3 regions of the Streptomyces sp. NBC_00726 genome follow, and region 2 is predicted to be linked to each of the others. Evidence: riboswitches for the same ligand, from Rfam matches in the RefSeq annotation. Region 2 holds a riboswitch; each other region holds the start of a gene.

Region 1 (3,252 bases), 1.9 Mb from region 2:
ACGGGACAAGCCTGCCATCCCGGACTGACAGCCGAAACCCGGACTCGGCCCTTCAGGTCCACGCCGCCGGGACAGGCCCTACGGCAGGACCGCCGCCTTCAGCGGTACGGAGGGGTCCGCCGCCCGGTCCGCGTCGAGCCGCGCCCCCGCCTCGATGAGCCGGCGCCCCTGGGCCAGGTCGCGCGGGCGGCTCACCGCGAGCACCGCGACCAGGGCACCGTCGCGCAGCCAGCACACCGACCAGGCGGGCTCCGCCGGGTCGCCGCGCCACAGCAGGGTGTCCGCGTCCGCGTGGTGCCCGGCGTACTGCACGAACCGGCCGAACTGCTCGGACCAGAAGTAGGGCACGGGGTCGTACGGCGGGATGCCGGCGCCCTCCGCCGCGATGTGGGCGGCGGCGGTCCTGGGCCCCTGGAGGGCGTTGTCCCAGTGGTGGACGACCAGGCGGGTGCCGTAGCGGGCCGAAGGGAAGGAAGCGCAGTCGCCGACCGCGTACACATCGGGGAGCGAGGTGCGCAGCGCCGCGTCGGCGGTCACCGAGCCCTCGGGCCCCAGCGCGATGCCGGAGCCGGCGAGCCAGCCGGTGGCGGGGCGGGCGCCGATGCCGACGACGACAGCTCCGGCCGCGATGGTGCGCCCGTCGGCGAGGACCACCGTGCCGGGCCCGACGCGGGCGACCCGGGCGCCGGTGAGGAGCCGGGCGCCGTTCTCCGCGTACCAGGCGGCCATCGGGGCGGCGACCTCGGCGGGCAGGGCGCCGGCCAGCGGGCGGTCCGCGGCCTCCACGACGGTGACCTCGCAGCCGGCGGCACGGGCGGCGGTGGCGAACTCGGCGCCGATCCAGCCGGCGCCGACGACCACGACGGGATGCCCGGCCTCCAGGACGGGGCGCAGCCGGGCCGCGTCGTCCAGGGTGCGCAGCAGATGGACGCCGGGGACCCCGGCGGAGCCGGGCAGGGCGACGGGTTCGGCGCCGGTGGCGAGGACCAGGACGTCGTAGCGGACCGGGCCCTCGGAGGTGTCCAGTTCGTGGTCGCCCGCGCGGACCCCGGTGACCTCGCAGCCCAGGCGCAGGGCGATGTCCAGCGCCTCGAAGTCGATGTCGAAGGCGGACTCCTCGGCCTTGCCGAGCAGCACCGCCTTGGACAGCGGGGGCCGGTCGTAGGGCTGGTGGGGTTCGGCTCCGATCAGCGTGACGGGGCCGGTGAAGCCCTGTTCCCGCAGGGCGACGGCGGTCTGCACGCCCGCCATGCCCGCGCCCGCGACGACGACCCGGCGTTCCGTCCGCTCTGCCCGCTGCTGCTCGCTCACCCGTCCACCTTACGTAGCTGACGAGACGTCAGGAAGGGGCGGGCCCCGGCGGCGGCATCGGGGCGGGGTTTAGGGTGGCCACCGTAAGACACGCGGGAGCCCGGGCGTACCGGGCTGAGAGGGAGGCTGGCGGCCTCCGACCGTACGAACCTGATCCGGGTCATGCCGGCGAAGGGAGGGGCTGGACGCCCATGCGCACCCATCCCACCGAAGGGTCCGACGTCCTCGTCATCGGGGGCGGCATCATCGGTCTGGTGACCGCCTGGCGGGCCGCGCGGCGCGGTCTGGCCGTCGCGCTCGCCGACCCCGAGCCGGGTGGCGGGGCGGCCCGGGTCGCGGCCGGGATGCTGGCCGCCGTCACCGAACTGCACTACGGCGAGGAGACCCTGCTCGGGCTCAACCTCGCGTCCGCCCGGCGCTATCCGTCGTTCACGGCCGAGCTGGAGGAGGCGAGCGGGCAGGACATCGGCTTCCGCGCCTGCGGCACCCTGGCCGTCGCGCTGGACGCGGACGACCGCGCCCATCTGCGCGAGCTCCACGAGCTGCAACGCCGCTCGGGCCTGGAGTCGGAGTGGCTGACCGGGCGCGAGTGCCGCCGCCTGGAACCGATGCTCGCCCCGGGCGTGCGCGGCGGTCTCCGGGTGGACGGCGACCACCAGGTCGACCCGCGCCGCCTCGCCGCCGCGCTGCTCACCGCCTGCGAGCGGGCCGGAGTGGTCTTCCACCGCCGCCGCGCCGGCCGCCTCTCGGTGGTCGCGGACCGGGCCGTGGGCGCCGTGCTCGACAACGGTACGGAGGTGGCCGCCGGCCAGGTCGTGCTCGCCGGGGGCAGCCTCAGCGGGCGGCTCGCCGGGGTCCCCGCCCACGCCCTGCCTCCGGTGCGCCCGGTCAAGGGCCAGGTGCTGCGCCTCACCGTGCCCCCGGCGTACGCCCCCTTCCTCTCGCGCACCGTGCGCGCGGTGGTCCGGGGCAGCCACATCTATCTCGTACCGCGTGAGAACGGTGAGCTGGTCGTCGGCGCCACCACCGAGGAGATGGGCTGGGACACCACCGTCACGGCGGGCGGGGTCTACGAGCTGCTGCGCGACGCGCATGAGCTGGTGCCCGGCATCACCGAGCTGCCGCTGACCGAGACCCGCGCCGGACTGCGCCCCGCGTCCCCCGACAACGCCCCGCTGCTCGGCCGCACCGCGCTGCCCGGCCTCCACCTCGCCACCGGCCACGGCCGCAACGGCGTGCTGCTCACCCCCGTCACCGGGGACGCCATGGCGTCGCTGCTGGCCGACGGCGAGCTGCCCGAGGCGGTCCGTCCCTTCTCCCCCGGCCGGTTCGCCCCGGTCCCCGCACCCCAGGAGCAGCCCGCATGACCGAGCCCACCCCGCTCACCGTGTCCGTGAACGGCGCCCCGGCCGCCGTCGCGCCGGGCACCACCCTGGACGCCCTCGTCGCGACGCTGACCGACGCGACGGCGGGGGTGGCCGCCGCGCTCAACGAGACCGTGGTGCCGCGCGGCCAGTGGCCCGCCGCCGCGCTCGCCGACGGCGACCGGGTCGAGGTCCTGACCGCAGTCCAGGGAGGCTGACGATGTCCGACGACCTGTTCACCCTGGGCGGCACTGACTTCACCTCGCGGCTGATCATGGGCACGGGCGGGGCGCCCAGCCTGGACGTGCTGGAGCGGTCGCTGATCGCGTCCGGCACCGAGCTGACCACCGTCGCGATGCGCCGCCTCGACCCGACCGTGCAGGGCTCGGTGCTCTCCGTACTGCGGAAGCTGTCCATCCGGGTGCTGCCGAACACCGCCGGCTGCTACACCGCCGGGGAGGCCGTGCTCACCGCCCGGCTGGCCCGTGAGGCGCTGGGCACGGACTGGGTGAAGCTGGAGGTGGTGGCCGACGAGCGGACGCTGCTGCCCGACCCGGTCGAGCTGCTGGACGCCGCC
Region 2 (3,252 bases):
GGGCCGCCTCCCCAAGATCGGCTACAGCAGGCCCGACTTCGCAGGCCCGGACGAGGGCCCGGCGGCGGCGCCCCGCCCCACGTACAGCAGCCCGGACTTCACCAGCCCCGACTTCGGCGGTCCCGAGCACGAACCGGACTGACCGCCACGGCTCCGGCGGAAGGCGCCGGAGCCGTGCGCGGCCGGTCCCGTCCCAGGTCAGTCGGCCAGCGGCAGATAGACCCGGTTCCCGCCCGCCGCGAATTCACGCGACTTGCCGAGCATCCCCTCGGCGATCTCCTCGGCCGTCGCCTCCGCACCGTCCGCGCCGCCGAACTGCTCGGTGATGCTGTGGCTGATCTTCATCGAACAGAACTTCGGACCGCACATCGAGCAGAAGTGCGCCGTCTTCGCGGGCTCGGCCGGCAGCGTCTCGTCGTGGAACTCCCGTGCCGTGTCCGGGTCGAGCGCCAGGTTGAACTGGTCCTCCCAGCGGAATTCGAACCGGGCGTCCGACAGCGCGTCGTCCCACTCCTGCGCCCCCGGATGCCCCTTGGCCAGGTCGGCGGCGTGCGCCGCGATCTTGTACGTGATGACCCCGGTCTTCACATCGTCCCGGTTCGGCAGCCCCAGGTGCTCCTTGGGCGTCACGTAACAGAGCATCGCCGTCCCCCACCAGGCGATCATCGCGGCGCCGATACCCGAGGTGATGTGGTCGTACGCCGGCGCGATGTCGGTGGTCAGCGGGCCGAGCGTGTAGAACGGCGCCTCCTCGCAGATCTCCTGCTGAAGGTCGATGTTCTCCTTGATCTTGTGCATCGGGACATGCCCCGGGCCCTCGATCATCGTCTGCACGCCGAACCGCTTGGCAACTGTGTTCAGTTCACCGAGCGTGCGCAGCTCGGCGAACTGGGCCTCGTCGTTGGCGTCCGCGATCGACCCCGGGCGCAGCCCGTCGCCCAGCGAATACGTCACGTCGTACGCGGCGAGGATCTCGCAGAGCTCCTCGAAGTGCTCGTACAGGAACGACTCCTTGTGGTGCGCCAGGCACCACGCCGCCATGATCGAGCCGCCCCGCGAGACGATGCCGGTCTTGCGCCGGGCGGTCAGCGGCACGTACGGCAGGCGTACGCCGGCGTGCACCGTCATGTAGTCCACGCCCTGCTCGGCCTGCTCGATGACGGTGTCCTTGTAGATCTCCCAGGTCAGTTCCTCCGCCCGCCCGTCGACCTTCTCAAGGGCCTGGTAGAGGGGCACGGTTCCGATCGGTACGGGTGAATTGCGAAGAACCCACTCACGGGTGGTGTGGATGTTGCGGCCGGTGGAAAGGTCCATGACCGTGTCCGCGCCCCACCGGGTCGCCCACGTCATCTTGTCCACCTCCTCCTCGATGGAGGACGTCACCGCGGAGTTGCCGATGTTGGCATTGACCTTCACCAGGAACCGCTTCCCGATGATCATCGGCTCGGTCTCCGGGTGGTTGACGTTGGCGGGCAGCACCGCACGGCCGGCCGCGATCTCCTCGCGCACCACCTCCGCCGGCACGTTCTCGCGGATGGCGACGTACTCCATCTCCGGGGTGATCTCGCCCCTGCGGGCGTACGCGAGCTGGGTGACGGGACGGCCGTCCCGGCTCCGCCGCGGGCGGCGCGGCCGGCCGGGGAACACCGCGTCCAGGTTGCGCAGCCCACCCCGCGGCGAGGTGTGCTTGAGCCCGTCGTCCTCGGGGCGGGCGGGGCGGCCCGCGTACTCCTCGGTGTCACTGCGGGCGATGACCCAGTTCTCCCGGAGCGGTGCGAGTCCGCGCCGGACGTCGGTCCCGGCCGCGGGGTCGGTGTACGGCCCGGACGTGTCGTACAGCGTCACGTCCTTGCCGTTGGTCAGGTGCACCTGGCGGACCGGCACCCGGATGTCGGGGCGCGGGCCCTGGACGTATCCCTTGTGCCAGCCGATGGACTTCCCGGCCTCGTCGCTCTGGTCGGAGGCAGGCGTGCGTGTGTCCGATGTGGTCATGAGACCTACTCCCTACGCCGGCATTACCCGGTAACAGGTTCGGCGGTCGGCGCAGCGTCCCGTACGGTCGTACGGCGGTCAGCGCCCTCTCAGCCCGGTGCTCCGAGCTCCCGCGTGTGCAAAGGTGCCACCACGCTAGCCCCCGGACGGGCGAGCTGAACAGAGGGCCCCTCCCTTCTTGCGATGATCGGCCGGTGACGCCCCCTCATCGCGACCCAGAACCGCAGGGCCATCAGCACACGCACAGCCATGGCCCGGCCGCACCCGTCTCCGCCCATCTGCGCAAGGTGATCGCCGCCGTGCTGATCCCCTTCGCGACCGCCGTACTCGTCGGTCTCGTGGCGCTCTGGCCGAATGGTGCGCCGGCGCACGAACGGACCGGTGTCGGTTTCGACCGGCAGACCCAGCAGGGAAAGGTGGTGAGCGTCGTCAAGGTCGACTGCAAGGACGTGAACGCCGCCCAGCTTCCCGTCAGCGGCGAGACCCAACCCTCCGAGGACCGGCCGGTTTCCGGCGGACTCTGCGAGAAGGCCACCGTCGAGGTCACCACCGGCCCCGACTCGGGGCGCCGGTTCGTCGAGGTCGTCCAGCCGGACGCCCCGAGGCAGTTGCGGGAGGGCCAGGGGGTGGTGGTGGCGTACGCTCCCGACGCACCCCATGACCTCCAGTACTCCGTGACGGACGTGAACCGGAAGTTCCCGCTGATGCTGCTGGCCGGGATCTTCGCCCTCGCGGTGGTGCTCGTGGGCAGGATGCGCGGGGTCATGGCCCTGGTGGCGCTCGCACTGTCGTTCGCCGTCCTGACCCTGTTCATCCTTCCGGCCATACTTCAGGGCTCGAATCCACTGCTGGTGGCGGTCGTCGGGGCCGGTGCGATCATGCTGATCGCGCTCTACATCTGCCACGGGTTGACCGCCCGCACCTCCGTCGCCGTCATCGGCACCCTGATCTCACTGCTCCTGATCGGGCTGCTCGGCTCGCTCTTCATCGGCTGGGCGAGCCTGAGCGGGAACACCGACGACAACACCGGCCTGATCCACGGCCTGTATCCGCACATCGACATGAGCGGACTGCTGCTGGCCGGCGTCATCATCGGTTCTCTGGGCGTGCTCGACGACGTCACGGTCACCCAGACCTCGGCGGTCTGGGAGCTGCGCCAGGCGAACCCCACCATGAGTGCGAAGCAGCTCTACCGGGCAGGGATCAGAATCGGCCGCGATCACATCGCCTCCGTGGTCAACACCCTGGTGCTCGCCTATG
Region 3 (3,252 bases), 1.8 Mb from region 2:
GCGGCCACGGCCGGGGCGAGCGCGGGCAGCGTGACGCGCCGCCAGGCGGTGAACCGGCTCGCGCCCAGCACCCGGGCGGCCTCCTCCTGGCGCGGGTCGAGCTGCGCCCAGAGCCCGCCCACGGTCCGGACGACGACCGCGTAGTTGAAGAAGACGTGCGCCAGCAGGATCGCCCACACGGTGGTGTCGAGCCGTACGCCCCACAGCTCGTCCAGCAGCCCGCCGCGCCCGAGCAGCGCGAGGAAGGCGGTGCCCACGACGACGGTCGGCAGCACGAACGGCACCGTGACCACGGCCCGCAGCACCTGCTTGCCGGGGAAGTCGAACCGGGCGAAGACATACGCGCCGGGCAGCGCGATCAGCAGCGTCAGCGCGGTCGAGGCGAGCGCCTGCCACAGCGTGAACCACAGGACGTCCCGGATCTCCGGCCGGGCCAGCACCTCGCCGAACCTGCCGAACTGCCAGACGCCGTCCGCCTTGAGCCCCCGGCCGACGATCGCGGCGACCGGGTAGGCGAAGAACACGGCGAAGAACACGACGGGCACGGCCATCAGGCCGAGCCGCACCGCGGTCCCGCGCCGGGCCCGGGCGCGTGCGGACCTCCCGCGCGCGCCCGGTCCGCGTACGGGGGTCTTCGCTACTTCACTACGAGCGAGGACCATGACTGGACCCACTGCTCACGGTTCTCGGCGATGGCGTCCGGGGCGACCGTCGCCGGCTTGTCCGCGGTGGCGCCGAACTTCGTGAACAGCTCGGGCACCTTGGCGTCCTTCGCGACCGGGCTGACGAACATGGTGAGCGGCATGTCCTCCTGGTACTTCTTCCCGATCAGGAAGTCCAGCAGGGCCTTGCCGCCCGCCTCGTTCTTCGCGCCGTCCAGCAGACCGGCGAACTCGATCTGGCGGAAGCAGGTGCCGGTGGCGACCCCGGTCGGCGCGGTCTTCGGCTGCGGGTCCGCGTACAGCACCTCGACGGGCGGGCTGGAGGCGTAGCTGACGACGAGCGGGCGGTCGGCCTTGGCCTTCTTGCCGCCGGCCGAGCCGGAGAACTCCTCGTTGTACGCCTGCTCCCAGCCGTCCACGACCTTGACGCCGTTGTCCTTCAGCTTCTTCCAGTAGTCCTGGTAGCCGTCCTCGCCGAAGGTGCCGATGGTGCCGAGGAGGAAGCCGAGGCCGGGCGAGGAGGTCGCGGCGTTCTCGGTGACGAGCAGGTTCTTGTACGCGGGCTTCGCCAGGTCGGCGAAGGTCTTCGGCGGCGCGAGCTTCTTGTCGGCGAAGTACTTCTTGTCGTAGTTGACGCAGATGTCACCGGTGTCGACCGGGGTGACCCGGTGCTTGTCCGCGTCCAGCTGGACATCGGCCGGGACCCGGTCCAGGCCCTTGGCCTCGTACGGGGTGAACAGGCCGTTGTCCAGGGCGCGCGAGAGCAGGGTGTTGTCGACGCCGAAGAACACATCGCCGCGCGGGGAGCCCTTGGTCAGGATCTCCTGGTTCAGCGCGGCACCCGCGTCCCCGCTCTTGAGGACCTTGACGGTGTAGCCGGTCTCCCGGGTGAACTCCTTCAGCACGTCCTTGGAGGCGTTGAAGGAGTCGTGGCTGACCAGGGTGACGGTCTTGGAACCGGAGCCCTTGGCCGAGCCGGAACCGGACGCCGAGTCGTCGGAACTTCCGCAGCCGGCCAGCGCGGTGACGCCGAGCGCGGCTGCGACGGCCGCCACGGCGGCCTTCTGGGTGGTGCTCATGTGTGATTCCTCCTGGAGTGACCAGGAAGAGACGCGGCCCCGCCCGCACACCGGCCGGAGCCGGAAGCGGGCAGGGCGCAACAGCTTGAGTAAGGTCCGAACTTCCTACCCGGAATGACCCGGGCGAGGTTCAGAGGGTCTGCGGCCAACCTGTCCTTGGTGCCGCACTCTCAGCGCTGTGGCGCTCCCCTGTCGGAATATGCAGTTGATTTCGGCCCCAGGCTACACGGCCGTTTTCGGCCGGGTCCCGGGGCCGCTCGTCCTCAGCGCTCGGAGGCCGCCAGCTGCCCGCAGGCGCCGTCGATCTCCTGGCCCCGGGTGTCGCGGACGGTGACCGGCACACCGTGGCTCGCGATGGCCTCCACGAACGCCCGCTCGTCCTCGGGCCGCGAGGCGGTCCACTTGGAGCCGGGCGTCGGGTTCAGCGGGATGAGGTTGACGTGGACCCGCTTGCCCTTGAGGAGGCGGCCCAGCAGGTCGCCGCGCCACGCCTGGTCGTTGATGTCGCGGATCAGGGCGTACTCGATGGAGATGCGGCGGCCTGACTTCTCCGCGTACTCCCACGCGGCGTCCAGCACCTCGCGCACCTTCCACCGGGTGTTGACCGGCACCAGGGTGTCGCGCAGCTCGTCGTCCGGGGCGTGCAGCGAGACCGCGAGGCGGCACTTGAACCCCTCGTCGGCGAACCGCAGCATCGCGGGCACCAGGCCGACGGTGGACACGGTGATCCCGCGCTGCGAGAGGCCGAGACCGTCGGGCTCCGGGTCGGTCAGCCGGCGGATCGCGCCGACGACGCGGTTGTAGTTGGCCAGCGGCTCGCCCATGCCCATGAACACGATGTTGGAGAGCCGGGCGGGGCCGCCGGGGACCTCGCCGTCACGCAGGGCGCGCATGCCGTCCACGATCTGGTGGACGATCTCCGCGGTCGACAGGTTCCGGTCGAGACCGGCTTGCCCGGTCGCGCAGAACGGGCAGTTCATCCCGCAGCCGGCCTGCGAGGAGATGCACATGGTGACCCGCTCCGGGTAGCGCATCAGGACGGACTCGACCAGCGTCCCGTCGTGCAGCTTCCAGAGGGTCTTACGGGTGGTGTCGTCGTCGCAGCTGATGTGCCGGACGACGGACATCAGGTCGGGGAACATCGCCTCGGCGAGCTTGTCCCGCGATCCGGCCGGGATGTTGGTCCACTCGGCCGGGTCGTGCGCGTACCGCGCGAAGTAGTGCTGCGAGAGCTGCTGGGCGCGGAACGGCTTCTCGCCGATCGCGGCGACGGCCTCCCTGCGCTCGGCGGGCGTGAGGTCGGCGAGGTGCCGCGGCGGCTTCTTGGCTCCGCGGGGCGCGACGAAAGTGAGTTCTCCGGGCTTAGGCATGGTTCTTCCAGTGTCGCAGACGGAACGGCGAAGGCCCGCCGCCCTGTGGACGACGGGCCTTCGCGCGGAAAACCGCAGGCCGGAGCCGGTCAGCCGGAGCCGACGAACAGCACGAGCAGCAGCCAGACCACCGGGGCGGTC

The links. A riboswitch is a leader RNA that binds a small molecule or an ion and turns the genes downstream of it on or off. The one in region 2 is predicted to bind thiamine pyrophosphate.
Region 1: linked by a shared signal. The riboswitch ahead of thiO (glycine oxidase ThiO) and the one ahead of thiC (phosphomethylpyrimidine synthase ThiC) in region 2 are both predicted to bind thiamine pyrophosphate.
Region 3: linked by a shared signal. The riboswitch ahead of OG338_RS22840 (thiamine ABC transporter substrate binding subunit) and the one ahead of thiC (phosphomethylpyrimidine synthase ThiC) in region 2 are both predicted to bind thiamine pyrophosphate.

The regions. Positions count from the first base shown of each region.
Region 1 is NZ_CP108983.1:1,411,465-1,414,716, forward strand. Features, by position in the region: gene OG338_RS06320 (Rv2175c family DNA-binding protein) at 1-2, opposite strand, end outside; gene OG338_RS06325 (NAD(P)/FAD-dependent oxidoreductase) at 79-1,311, opposite strand; TPP riboswitch at 1,394-1,505, shown strand; gene thiO (glycine oxidase ThiO) at 1,503-2,678, shown strand; gene thiS (sulfur carrier protein ThiS) at 2,675-2,893, shown strand; gene OG338_RS06340 (thiazole synthase) at 2,896-3,252, shown strand, end outside.
Region 2 is NZ_CP108983.1:3,307,125-3,310,376, reverse strand. Features, by position in the region: gene OG338_RS14755 (hypothetical protein) at 1-142, shown strand, start outside; gene thiC (phosphomethylpyrimidine synthase ThiC) at 199-1,992, opposite strand; TPP riboswitch at 1,985-2,116, opposite strand; gene OG338_RS14745 (YibE/F family protein) at 2,187-3,252, shown strand, end outside.
Region 3 is NZ_CP108983.1:5,070,269-5,073,520, reverse strand. Features, by position in the region: gene OG338_RS22845 (ABC transporter permease) at 1-551, opposite strand, end outside; gene OG338_RS22840 (thiamine ABC transporter substrate binding subunit) at 638-1,741, opposite strand; TPP riboswitch at 1,826-1,942, opposite strand; gene rlmN (23S rRNA (adenine(2503)-C(2))-methyltransferase RlmN) at 2,005-3,111, opposite strand; gene OG338_RS22830 (phosphatidate cytidylyltransferase) at 3,201-3,252, opposite strand, start outside.